One region of the Rhizobium sp. R86522 genome, then DNA from elsewhere that is predicted to be linked to it. Evidence: riboswitches for the same ligand, from Rfam matches in the RefSeq annotation. Region 1 holds a riboswitch; each other region holds the start of a gene.
The links. Region 1 has a riboswitch for cobalamin ahead of SJY08_RS18440 (ABC transporter ATP-binding protein). Riboswitches for the same ligand answer to the same signal wherever they lie in the genome.
Positions count from the first base shown of each region.

Region 2: it holds a riboswitch for cobalamin, as region 1 does, so the genes downstream of both, bluB (5,6-dimethylbenzimidazole synthase) here and SJY08_RS18440 (ABC transporter ATP-binding protein) in region 1, are expected to answer to the same signal.
Region 3: it holds a riboswitch for cobalamin, as region 1 does, so the genes downstream of both, cobU (bifunctional adenosylcobinamide kinase/adenosylcobinamide-phosphate guanylyltransferase) here and SJY08_RS18440 (ABC transporter ATP-binding protein) in region 1, are expected to answer to the same signal.
Region 4: it holds a riboswitch for cobalamin, as region 1 does, so the genes downstream of both, SJY08_RS13135 (aromatic ring-hydroxylating dioxygenase subunit alpha) here and SJY08_RS18440 (ABC transporter ATP-binding protein) in region 1, are expected to answer to the same signal.

Region 1 covers NZ_JAXHBX010000001.1:3,798,358-3,801,559, reverse strand. Annotated here, with positions in the region: gene SJY08_RS18450 (hypothetical protein) at 1-102, opposite strand, end outside; gene SJY08_RS18445 (NAD(P)/FAD-dependent oxidoreductase) at 224-1,507, shown strand; cobalamin riboswitch at 1,630-1,861, shown strand; gene SJY08_RS18440 (ABC transporter ATP-binding protein) at 2,063-2,857, shown strand; gene SJY08_RS18435 (ABC transporter substrate-binding protein) at 2,878-3,202, shown strand, end outside.
Region 2 covers NZ_JAXHBX010000001.1:1,322,018-1,325,219, forward strand. Annotated here, with positions in the region: gene SJY08_RS06275 (NAD+ synthase) at 1-348, shown strand, start outside; gene SJY08_RS06280 (hypothetical protein) at 375-686, shown strand; gene SJY08_RS06285 (hypothetical protein) at 706-1,542, shown strand; cobalamin riboswitch at 1,582-1,772, shown strand; gene bluB (5,6-dimethylbenzimidazole synthase) at 1,813-2,550, shown strand; gene SJY08_RS06295 (DUF2865 domain-containing protein) at 2,507-3,202, opposite strand, start outside.
Region 3 covers NZ_JAXHBX010000001.1:1,777,692-1,780,893, forward strand. Annotated here, with positions in the region: gene cobW (cobalamin biosynthesis protein CobW) at 1-568, opposite strand, end outside; gene cobU (bifunctional adenosylcobinamide kinase/adenosylcobinamide-phosphate guanylyltransferase) at 572-1,102, opposite strand; cobalamin riboswitch at 1,287-1,659, opposite strand; gene SJY08_RS08485 (hypothetical protein) at 1,726-2,544, opposite strand; gene SJY08_RS08490 (ATP12 family chaperone protein) at 2,608-3,202, opposite strand, start outside.
Region 4 covers NZ_JAXHBX010000001.1:2,682,349-2,685,550, forward strand. Annotated here, with positions in the region: gene SJY08_RS13130 (2Fe-2S iron-sulfur cluster-binding protein) at 1-490, opposite strand, end outside; gene SJY08_RS13135 (aromatic ring-hydroxylating dioxygenase subunit alpha) at 493-1,737, opposite strand; cobalamin riboswitch at 1,840-2,043, opposite strand; gene SJY08_RS13140 (DUF6656 family protein) at 2,347-2,952, shown strand; gene SJY08_RS13145 (GGDEF domain-containing protein) at 2,969-3,202, opposite strand, start outside.

The DNA of each region.
Region 1 (3,202 bases):
GGCCGGCAGATATCCCGTCGGTCGATTCTCCTGCGGTCCTTCCCAGCGGGGCGACTGATCCGTTGTTCCCGGCTTGCCATCTTTCGGTGCGTTCATGCCCATCTTGGGTCTCCTCTTCTTGAGCTCTCCGTGACCAACCGTCCCGCTTGCGAACAGTTCCCCAGGAACATTCCGGACGCCTTCAGGTTGTCCCGGAACAATTCGCGCAGACAGTGAGGTGATGATGGAAGAACGATCCAGTATCGGGAGCCGGCCGCGCATCGTGATCGTCGGCGCAGGTTTTGGAGGCCTTGCCTGCGCAAAGGCTCTGGCAGACGCAGAAGTCGACGTGACCGTGATCGACCGGCGCAATCACAATCTGTTTCAGCCATTGCTCTATCAGGTCGCGACGGCAGCGCTTTCGCCTGCGGATATCTCCGAGCCGATCCGCCGTACATTGGGACGATCGGACAACATCCACGTGCTGATGGGAGAGGTGGTGTCGATCGATACGGACGCCCGCGCAGTCTCTCTCGCCGATGGCGCAGCGATCTCCTACGACCGCCTCGTTCTCGCGACCGGCTCGCAGTACAATTATTTCGGCCATCAGGACTGGCAGAAACATGCACCGGGGCTGAAATCGATTCACGAAGCCCGCCAGATTCGTCACCGCCTCCTGCTCGCCTTCGAGCAGGCCGAGCGAAGCCAGGATGAGGCAGAGAAGCGCCGCCTGTTGACCAGCGTCGTCATCGGTGGCGGCCCGACCGGCGTCGAAATGGCCGGCGCCATTTCAGAACTCGGTCGATTCATGATTGATCGTGATTTCCGTAGCCTGCGACCAGAGCAACTTCACGTCGTCCTCGTCGAGGCCGGTCCGCGTATTCTGGCAACCTTCCCCGAAAATCTCTCGACCTATGCGGCCGACTATCTGCGCGACATCGGCGTGGATATCAGGCTGAACACGCCTGTCGAAGACGTGACTGCCGAGGGCGTTAAGGTCAAGGATGCTTTCCTGCCGGCGAGCTGCATCGTCTGGGGAGCCGGGGTCAAAGCATCGCCGGCCGCGGAATGGCTTGGCCTTTCGCCGGGCCCGGGCGGGCGCCTGCCGGTGGTGCGCGACCTCTCGGTTGATGGCATGGACGGGGTCTACGCCATCGGCGATACCGCGCTGGCTTTGGGAGAAAATGGCGAAGCATTGCCCGCGCTCGCACAGGTGGCCAAACAGCAGGGGACGTTCCTCGGCAAAGCGCTCAAGGCCAACCTCCTGAAAGGAGCGGCTGTGCCAGACTTCCGTTTCCGCAATCGCGGCAACACGGCGGTCATCGGAAGAAACGCAGCCATCTTCGATTTCGGCTCCTGGCAGCTCAAGGGCCGTCTCGCCTGGCTGCTCTGGGCCATCGTCCATGTCTATTTGCTGGTCAATTTCGAGAAACGCCTGCTTGTCAGTGTTCAGTGGATCTGGCGCTACACCACCCGGCAGAGAGGCGCGCGTCTGATCGATGAGAACTTCGTTGCCCCTGAGAGGTAATGACCTCCGTTGAGAATCTGAGGGCGGATGCGCTTTGAAGGTGGACAACCCGGATTCGGATCTATAGACGTAACGATATTACATAACGAAAAGATCCAGGCTTGACCGCCAGGGGCTGCAGGTCCTATGCAAGCAGTGACGGTTCCCCGCCGGATGACTCCGAGGGGATTAATAGGGAACACGGTGAGGACGACCCAATAGGGACCAAGACCGTGGCTGCCCCCGCAACTGTAAGCGGATTGCTGTCCATTCTCGCGGCGTGAAAGCGCCGGGCCACTGCGGGTCACCGTGGGAAGGCAAATGGAAAGCGCATATCCGCGAGCCAGGAGACCTGCCGTTAAGTGAAGAAAACGAAGCGGACGGGGTGTTCCGATGGATACGAACTGGCTTTTGCGCTGCGCCGTCTGGCGCGCCGACCACATGCCATTTTGCCTCCGGAGAAATCCTGCGGAGGACTGGCATGCATTTCCTTCCAGATCATGAAGCGCAGGGACGGGCGATCGGCCTTGGCCATGGCGTAACGCTCGGCGTTTCGTCGTTCGAGGGGGCACGCCCATGAGCTGTACCAGCAAGGGCTGCCCGATCCGGGTCACCGATATCGGCTGGGGACCGAAGCCATCCCAGTATTTGGTCCGAGGCGTTTCCTTCTCCCTCGATGCCGGCGACCGGCTGGCAATCGTCGGGCCGAACGGGGCTGGCAAGACCACGCTTCTTCGCTGCCTGTATCGCGGTGTTAGCCCGCTGGAGGGGCGCGTCGAGGTCGACGGCCAGGATATCTGGCAGATGAGTGCCCGCCAGCTTGCCCGTCGGGTGGCGGTCGTTCTGCAGGAAATGCCGGGCGACTTCCCGTTCACCGTCCGCGACGTAGTGATGATGGGGCGCGTTCCCTGGCGCGAAGGCCTTGCGGGCTGGAGCGAAGAAGACCGGGCCGAAGCAGAGCACGCGCTCGACCATCTCGATCTGCTGCGGCTGGCGAACCGGCAGTTCTCGACCTTGTCAGGAGGTGAGAAGCAGCGTGTCCTGGTGGCGCGTGCGCTGGCGCAGAAGCCTGAAATCCTCATACTCGACGAGCCGACCAACCATCTGGATATCCGCCACCAGCTCGAGATCCTCGATCTGCTCGGCGCTTTAAACCTGACGATCATCACCACGCTGCACGACATTAACCTCGCCGCCGAGTTTGCAACGCATATTGCCCTGATGCATGGCGGCCGGATGAATGCGTTCGGCCCACCGGAAGCTGTTCTGACCGAACAGGCCCTGTCCGGAACCTTCGGTGTCCTCGCCGCCCGTCAACAGGCGGAGGGCGCTCGATCCCATCGTTTTTCCTTTTCCCTTGCCTTGACCTGATTTTGAAAGGATCCGCCAACATGGCTTCCCGTCTTCTATTGTCTGCCACGCTCTTTGCTTCGGTCTTCTCCGCCTCCTCGGCATTTGCCTATCCTGTCACGGTCAAGAGCTGCGATCGCGAGGTCACGTTTGACGCACCTCCGGCGCGCGCGGTCTCCAACGACGTCAACCTGACCGAGATGATGCTGGCCTTGAAGCTGCAGGACCGCATGGTCGGCTACACCGGGATCTCCGGCTGGAAGACGCTGGATGCGGGGCTTCGGGAAGGCGTGAAGGAAATGCCGGAGCTTTCGCCGAAATACCCGACCAAGGAAGTGCTGCTGAACGCCGATGCCGATTTCTATT
Region 2 (3,202 bases), 2.5 Mb from region 1:
AACGAAAACGTGCCGCCCGGTGCGCTTGGTCCGTCCGGCGAGGTGATCCCTGCCAATATCCTGTCGAAGGCGCCGTCTGCGGAACTGCGCCCGAACCAGACCGACCAGGACTCCCTGCCGCCCTATCCGGTGCTTGACGACATTCTCGAATGCCTCGTCGAAAAAGAGATGGGTGTCGATGAGATCGTCGCGCGCGGCCATGACATTGCGACCGTTCACCGGGTCGAGCATCTGCTCTATCTCGCCGAATACAAGCGTCGCCAGTCGGCGCCGGGCGTGAAGATCACAAAGAAGAACTTCGGACGTGATCGCCGCTATCCGATCACGAACCGGTTCCGGGATCGCTGAGCGTGTCGATAGAGGATATCGATGCCTTGGCTGCTTTGCCTGATTTCACGGCGGAGGAGCGCAGCTATATCTTTGCTGTCGGAGCGCATGACAATCAGGATAGCGGGCTGTACCGGACGCTCTCGGGCGCCGCCTATTTCCTGCCCTCGATCGCGATTGGCTGCTACGGCCTGTGGGACGGGAGCTACAAGATGCTCGGCATCGGGTTCCTCACGCTGAACGTCAGCCTGATCTGGGGTTTCTACACCGAATGGCGCAGTGCTCATGTTGAGCAGACGGGCCGGGCGATCTTCGCCAAACTGCGCCAGGCGATGGAAAATCGCTCGACCGCAGACTGACTTTTCCAAGGAGACCATGATGCGCAGTTCGGTCGAGATCTACGATATGACGACCCGTGAATGCGAGGTCGTCTGGCAGACGGATGACCTCGTCGAGGCGCCCAACTGGTCGCGCGATGGCGAGTTTCTGGTCATCAACGGCGATGGTCTTCTTTATGCGTTGCCGCTCGACGAAGACGATCCCGAACCGGAGCTGATCGACACGGGTTTTGCCGTGCGGCTCAACAACGATCATGGGATCTCGCCCGATGGCGCCTCGATCGCGTTTTCCGATCATACGCTTTTCGGCAAGTCCTGCATCTATCTGCTGGGTGATGGTGACGACGAGCCGCGCCAAGTCACCGACAAAATGCCGTCCTACTGGCACGGCTGGTCGCCGGACGGTAAGGAGCTTGCCTATTGCGGCGAGCGCAACGGCGCCTTCGATATCTATACCATCTCGACCAAGGGCGGGGCCGAGCGGCGGCTGACGAACGGCGAAGGGCACAATGATGGCCCTGATTACACGCCTGATGGACAGTGGATCTATTTCAACTCCAGCCGTACCGGCACCATGCAGATCTGGCGCATGCGCAGCGATGGCAGCGACCTGCAGCAGCTGACCTCAGACGGTTATGGTGACTGGTTCCCGCATCCCTCTCCGGATGGGAAGAAGATACTCTTCCTCTCCTACGATGCCGATGTCGAAGGTCATCCGCGCGACAAGCAGGTGCGACTTCGGCTGATGGACGCCGATGGCGGCAATGTCGAAACACTCATCGAGTTCTTCGGCGGTCAGGGCTCGATCAATGTGCCGAACTGGGCGCCGGACGGATCGGCTTTCGCCTTTGTCCGCTACTTCCCGGTCGAGGCTTGAGCCTGTCGCATTCCACTCTGTCCTGCGGCTGGTTCTTGCGGTATTGATCCGACGTCAGGTGCTTGCCGTTAGGTGAGAGAATCGGGAAGCCGGCGAAAATCCGGCACGTGCCCAACGCTGTGAGGCGGACATGATGCGCGAGGGGAAACCCGGCCACTGGAGCAATCCGGGAAGGCGCGCATCCTGGATGATGCCCAGTCAGAAGACCGGCCTGGCGAGATAGACCTTTCCCGCGTGGACGGCGGGTGGTTGCGCATTGTGGGGATTACGATGCACGACAGACCGAACGAGTTCCTCGTCCGGACGGCGCCCTTCGCCGACCAGGACAAACAGGCCGTCTACCGAGCCATTCACACGCGACGCGACGTCCGCGACCAGTTTCGCTCTGATCCGCTGCCGGATGATCTGGTGCGGCGATTGCTCGAAGCGGCGCATGCCGCCCCCTCCGTGGGCTTCATGCAGCCCTGGAGTTTCCTGCTGATCCGCTCTGCTCGAAAGCGCGAGGCCATCTGGCAGGCGTTTCTGCGGGCGAACGAGGAGGCGGAGGCCATGTTTCCGGTTGAGCAGCGGGACGTCTATCGATCCCTGAAACTGGAAGGCATCCGCAAGGCGCCGCTCAATATCTGCGTCACCTGTGATCCCGATCGTGCGGGACCCGTCGTGCTCGGACGCACCCATGATGTCAGGATGGACGCCTTCTCGACTGTCTGCGCCATCCAGAATCTCTGGCTCGCAGCACGTGCGGAAGGGGTCGGGCTTGGATGGGTCAGCATCTTCCACGAGGCCGAGGTGAAGGCGCTCCTTGGGATCCCGGAGCGGATCCAGATCATCGGTTATCTTTGCCTTGGCTATGTCGACGAACTCTATGCGACGCCGGAGCTCGAGGTGAAGGGATGGCGCAAGCGATTGCCGCTCGACGATTTGATCTTCGAGGAAAGCTGGGGGCAGATCGCGGAGCGGCCGATCACTCCTGCAGCGGCTGTGGACCTGACGTCGCCGGGTTCCTGAGGTCGATCGTGCCCTTGTCGGAGGGGAGGAAGGCCGGGCCGACGCGGCGTACGTTGAGGCTGGCCTCATCCAGCACGCGCTCCGTGGCAGGCACCGTCGCTGACGCAGCCTCCCGTTTTCCCGGTGCAACTTCGATGAAGGACGACTGGTAGTCCGGTACGGCCGGACGCGGCGTCATGCGCTGGTAGTATTGCTGCAGGTTGCAGGCGCAGGCGGGTTCCGCGTCGCTGCGTCGGTTGCGGTAGAGGAAGGCATTGGGCAGATCGCGATAGGGGCGGCCGCTGACTGCCGAGATCATGTCCACGGTCTCGCTGCGCTCCGGCGCGTGGAAAAACAGCTCCGTTTCCGTGCCCGGACACATCTGCTGGCATTGCGCCGCATCGCGGCCGAAGTTCATTGCCGAGGTCTGTGACGAGATCGGGAAGAAACCGCCATCGCAGGTGCGCACACACAGCGTGCGGACATTGCCGCTGGGCATCATGCTCATCGGCGGGGGCGGCGCTGAGTAGGCGGCTTCGGCTGCCCGGTCCGGACGGTAGGGTTCCGCCAGCGTGTCGAGGTAAGGGATACGCTCTGCTTCTTCCGGATAAGCCGCTTGATCCGGCCCACAACCATTCGCCTCAAGTGCTGTGACGAGGGCGGCGCGCGCATC
Region 3 (3,202 bases), 2.0 Mb from region 1:
CGTCCAGGAGGTCGGCCTTGTTGAGGACGATGAGGTCGGCGCAGGTCAGCTGATCCTCGAAGAGTTCTTCGATCGGGCTTTCGTGATCGAGATTGTCGTCCTCGGCGCGCTGGGCGGCGACCGCGTCATGGTCGTCGGCAAAACGGCCAGCGGCGACGGCGGCACTATCGACCACGGTCACGACGCCATCGACGGTCACACGCGTGCGGATATCCGGCCAGTTGAAGGCAGCGACCAGCGGCTGCGGCAGCGCCAGACCCGAGGTCTCGATGACGATATGGTCAGGCTTCACGTCGCGCTCAAGCAGCTTCAGCATGGTCGGTACGAAGTCGTCGGCGACCGTGCAGCAGATGCAGCCATTGGTGAGTTCGATGATGTCATCTTCGGTGCAATTGTCGGCGCCGCAGCCCTTCAAGACATCACCGTCGACGCCGAGGTCGCCGAATTCGTTGATGATCAGCGCGATCTTCTTGCCGCCGGCATTCATCAGCATGTTACGGATGATGGTGGTCTTGCCTGCCCCCAAAAAGCCGGTGATGACGGTGGCGGGGATCTTTTGCTGCAACATGGTTCAACCCTTCATTTTCAACGGCAAACCCGCCGCGATAAAATAGACTTCAGCCGCCTCGGCGGCGATGGCTTGGTGGAGACGGCCGGCATGGTCGCGGAAGGCGCGGGCCATCTTGTTTTCGGGCACGATGCCGAGGCCGACTTCATTGGAGACGAAGATGACGGTGGCGTGGAGTTCTCCGAGGATTGCAGCGAGTTCGGCGCCATCCGCGTCGACGTCACGGCCTTCTTCCATCATCAGATTGGTGACCCAGAGCGTCAGGCAGTCGACGAGGATCACCCGCTCGGGCTTGTCGAGCGTCTTCAGTGCACCGACGAGATCCAGCGGCTCCTCATGCGTCGTCCAGCCGTCATCGGCACGGTCGGCCTTGTGGGTCTCGATGCGGGCGCGCATCTCGTCGTCCCAGGCGCGGCCCGTGGCCAGATAAACGCGATCTAGGCCGGTGTTGCGCGCCGTTGTTTCGGCGAAACGCGACTTGCCCGAGCGCGCACCGCCGAGAACGAGGATGGATGGGGAATTGGATGCGGTCATGGTGCGCCATGACCTTCGACCGCGCGCAGACGGCCAGCGGTGCATGCCTTCAGCATGCACAAGAAAACAATCGATGCCGCGTCCGCGCATGCGGACCGGCACCGGCGGGGCGCAAAGGACCCGCGGATGCAGAACGTCGCCACGACAACCTCCGTGCTGGCAACGGGGAGACCTCCCCAGTGTGGGCACCATGCCCGTGGATGGCAGGTCTCCTGGCTCGCAGGTCGTGATCCTCGAAAGGACCGTCGGGTTCTCCTCGCCTTCCCAGGGTTTGCGGCAACACGAAAGAGCGGACGATTCGTAGAAAAAGAGGCGTCCTGCCCCGGCTGATCGCGTTGCCACCCCAGTGGCTTTTCCGTCCTGCCGTTCTGGCGAGCCGGTCGCACCCTGCGACCCGTCACTCGTTCAACGACAAAGCGGATGGAGAACCCTCGCTGCAATACAGTCGCGGGGTCGGCTGCGTTCGGCGTGCCCGGTTGGGGTCCACGCCTTCGCATTCCCTTTTGCTCTCCGGACAACATCTCTGCCGTTCGGAAACCATCCATCATGAGGATTAGGCCGAGGTCGAAGCCGAGTCAATCACAGCTGCGGCGCAGAGCTGCGTCATTGCGCCCGAGGGCCGATCAAGGGCTCGTGGAGCAGTCCGGCGTGACGGCGGGGTCGCAATCCGGCCGCAGGCGAATGGCACCCACGGCTCCCTGTTCGACCGGCGTGCCCTGGCCGATGTCGGCAGCGCGACGCGCAGGCTGGGCCGGGGCTGCGGGCCGAGGTGTCTGCACGTCGGCGACCGGCGGCGCGGCCATTTCGCGCGGTGGCGGAGGAACAGCCGTCTCCGGCACAGCCATAACGGACGAGTTTTGCGGCGCCGCCTGCCGCACCACCGGGGCGGCGCGTGGCGATTCCACCCGAGCATTCGGCACGATCACCGGCGGTGGCTCCGAAGCGAGCCGCGTTGATATGGTTCGCGGCTGCTGGGCCTTGCGGACACGCGGCGTGGTCAGCGAGAAGGCAAAGCGGATGCGGGCCGCGAGTTCTTCGGCAAGCGCCTGACGGGCCCAGCGCGGGTCGTCGGTCGGGCCGTTCACCCTGAAGCTTCCCTTGGCGACCGGCTCGCCGGTTTCGACCGAAACAGCAGTCACGGTAAAGTCAGCCTGAGCGAGGCGGCGACGGGCGCCCTCCCCAAATCCAAGGCGATCGATTTTGACCAGAAGCACGACGCGCTCGGCACCCGCGGGCGGGCGCGTCGCCGCAATCGCGGCAGAGACGCGGCGATCGACGCTTTCAATGAGGTCGAGCGGGATGCGTGCATCGGCCATGACCGTCACGTTGCGGACGTAGTAAACCAACGGACGGTCAATGCTGCGCCCGAAAAAGACGGAGCAGGAAGCGAGCAGCAGGGCGAAGCCCATGGCGACGGCGATGCGAAGGCTGCGAGCGAACATAAGGACCCCGGACAGGTGATTCTGAACCTGCCCGAGAATTCGCCATTTATGGTTAGTGTAGAGTTAACTTGCTGCCTGAAGGACCGCGAAGAGTGACGCTGCCGATGCGAACTCGCCGTAACGGGCCTCACGACGCGCTTCGGCCTCGGCATCGGAACCCCAATGCTCGATCGTCCAGTCCTCGTCGAGATGGGCAAGCGACCAGACATCGTCCAGATCGAAGGCACCCTCGGCAAAGGCAAGTGTCAGCACAGCCGAACCCGTCAGCGTCGTCACCACGTTGAGGCAGGAGATCTGGAAGGGATCGCGGTAGCGCTCCAGCGCCCGAGCGTAGGCGCCGATTGCCTCCTGTGGCTGTTCCTGATGCATCACGCCTTCGACAAGGATGAAGCGCGCGCCGTGCGCAGTCGATATCCAAGCAAGCAAAGGATCCCAGCGAGCCGACTGACGGTCGATCAGTTCCTTCGGTCCGTCAGCGCGGTAGCAGAGCAGATCGGTGCCGGCGAAACGGACGATCTCGTGGAACACGTCGTCCAGGCTGTTCGAAACGGCATCGATGGCGGTATTCGCGAGTTTGGTGATCGGCATGGTCGCCGGGTCGATGAACTCGCCCTGCCCGGCCCATTCGGCAACCACGAGTTCTGCGGCCTCACGGTTC
Region 4 (3,202 bases), 1.1 Mb from region 1:
CGCAGTTGAGGAAAGTGATGTCGCTGTCTGGCGCGCGGTCGCTGAGGTCGCGCGTCATCGACATCATCGGCGTCACACCGGAGCCGGCGGAAACGAAAAGGTATTTCTTGCCAGGGTGCTTGGCATAGGAGAAGTCGCCGAGCGGGCCGAAGGCCTTAAGCGCCATGCCGGGCTTCAGGTTGTCGAACATCCAGCGGGTGCCAATCGAGTCCTTCTGCGCCTTGACCGTCACGGCGACCGTATAGGGCCGCGAGGGGCTGGAGGAGAGCGTGTAGGTGCGCATCACCGGCTCTGGCCCGACGGGGATCTCGAGCGTGACGAACTGGCCGGGCAGATAACGGAACCAGAGGCCCGGCTTGTTCGGCTTGAAGGTGAAGGTCATCACGTCGGCGGCCTCAGGCGTGACGGCGACGCATTCCAAGAGATGCTCCCGGTCGGACCAGGGGCGCATCTCGTCGACATGGCGATACTGGGTGACGGCGATGTTCATGATCACGCCACCGCAGACAGGCGAGCCTTGTCGCCCTGCAGGCGGCCCGTCATGAAGTTGGAATACCACTCGACGAACTGCATGACGCCACCTTCGTGATCGACGGAATAGGGACCGGGCTCATAGGCCGGGGAACGTATGCCAAACGCGTTTTCCTCGACGATCGAGCGGTCCTGGTCGTTGGTCATGTTCCAGACATGGGTCAGCTCTTCCAAGTCGTAATCAACGCCTTCGACCGCGTCCTTGTTGACCAGCCAGGTGGTGGTGACGGCCGTCTCTTCGGCCGAAAGCGGCAGGACGCGGAAGGAGATCGCGTGGTCCCCGAGGATGTGGTTCCAGGTCGTCGGATAGTGGAAAAGCAGCATGGTGCCGATATGGCTGATCGGCACGTCTGCGGAGAGCGGCTTCTTCACGGCACGCTTGCCAGACATGGTGTAGCTCTCGGCATCCTCGATTAGCGGCATGCGGGCCGTGCGGAACTGGCCCGACGGGTCCATGCTGAAGGCGGACGGCAGGCCGGCGGCTTCGCAGCGCGCCCAGTGCTCGGAGATGAAGGGATCGTCACCCGCACCCTGGACGCCGGTTGCGGTCGGGGCTTCCGGATAGGTGCGGCAGAGCTCCGGATGGTTGCCGGCGCAGTGGTAGCATTCCCGGTTGTTTTCCCAGACGAGCTTCCAGTTACCCTTCTCGATGATCGTGTTCTTGTGGGCGACCTTGGCCTCCCAGAGGCGATGCGGACGCAGATAGGGTTCCAGCGAGGCGCGCATTGGCGCGAAATCGGGGGCTTCGTTGGCGAGGCAGACGAAGATGTAGCCGCCGACGCTTTCGCAATGGACGGTCTTCAGGCCGAATTCGGCCTTGTCGAAAGTCTCACCCATCTGGCGAGCGAAGACGAGCGATCCGTCGAGGTCATAGGTCCAGTTGTGATAGGGGCAGACGAGCTTCGCCGCGGCGCCCTTGTCCTTGGTGCAGACGCGGTGGCCGCGATGGCGACAGGTGTTGTGGAAGGCGCGGATGACCTGATCCTTGCCGCGGACGATGACGACAGGGTAATCGCCGATCTGGGCGGTGAAATAGTTGCCGGCGCGTGGGATCTCGCAGTCATGGCCGATGAACAGCCAATCGCGATACCAGATCTGCTCCATGTCGAGCTTGAAATAGTCCTGGTCGATGTAAAATGGCTGTTCGAGCGAGAAACCCTCGCGGCGGTTCTTCAGCTGGCGCAGCACGTTGGCCTGCAGATCCATGTCGTCCTCGTGTTTCAAAAACTCGGGGGAGATGAGAGCGCAGCCTGCCGTCGCCCTGGGAAGGCGGTGTGCATGGCTATCTCTGGTCGCCCTCCGCAACCTCAAATGTCCGTCTGCCAAGGCTGGTTTCCGGGCTCAGGAGTGGTCCATTTGCGGACCGCGTCGGCGCCTTCCCAGGGTTACCCCCAGTGGCCTTCTGCCAAAACGCATTCTCCACCACCGTTGCGGGGGCAGCGCCGGATTTTGACCGGCTTCCCGATTTCCTACCCTCCCTAGCAGGGCAGCACCTCGAGCTTGCCTGCATCTAATCACAGGCCGCGGGCCTCCGCTGCATTGCAGAACGACACGGCCCAAATCGTTTGCGACATCCCACAGACGACGACTAAGGGTGGCAAGGTCGGGAATTTCCCATTGTTTTCCGGGAGGTGCGGCGGCGGCGTTTCTCTGGCCGCTGAAATCATGGCGCAAACGGGCGATTTAAGGCAGTTGCATGGAACTGCACTGCGGCAAGCCTCGCGAAACCTCGCTGATGTAGAATACCATCAAATCATGATTAACCATGCTGCGTTAAGCTCAAGCAATCAGTCCGGGTACCGTCAGAGCGTCAAGATGCAGAAACTCAGATACTACGCGGCTCCCAAAGCGGAAACGCAAACGCCGCCCTCGTCAAAGGCAGTCCATACCGAGTTCCTGAGAACCGGTCGGATCTCGCGCAGCCGCGAGGACTGGCTGCCGGACGAGCGCCGGTATCTTTCCTATGAGGAAGTTGCGGCGCGGACCGGGCGGCGGCTGGAGCGGGCGGCCGAGACGACGCATGAGCGCATCAACGGCTTTCACCGTTCGATCAAGTTCCCCAAAGTCATCTTCCACCGCACACTGAACAACAGCCCACATCTGGGCTACTGTCACGTGACGGCGGCGCGCACGAATTTCGCGCAGTATGCCGATGTCAAATGGGCCTTCTACATCGCCAATTTCTTTGCCGAACTCGGTGGGGAAGAGGTGTTCTTCGAGCAGATCAAGCAGAATTACGGACGGATGTATTTCGCCGTGGCGATCAAGCCGGAGGCGGAGGCCAAGGCGATGACCATCGACCGTTCGTTCCGCAACAACGGACTTTTATTCCAGACAGTGGATCCGAAAGAGGCGCTGCGGAACGTACTGATGCTCGGCGCACGAGACGCCGAGCTCAGGAAGATCATCGCAAAACTTTGAAAGTGGACTTCGACGCTCAGGCGCCGAAACCACCCACCGGCTTCTTCTTGTAGAGCAGCCAATCCTTCGACACATAGTCGCTTGCACCGTAGATCGTCACGGTGTCGCCGCCGGCTGCCTTGGAGGTGGCGAGCGCCTTTTCGGCGAAGTTGGTGAAGTCGAAGGCGTTCGGGGCCTGCTCGGAGAAGCAGATGCCGAAGGACATGCCTAGCTGGCCCATGCGGGCACCGGTCGACGAGCCAACGAAATT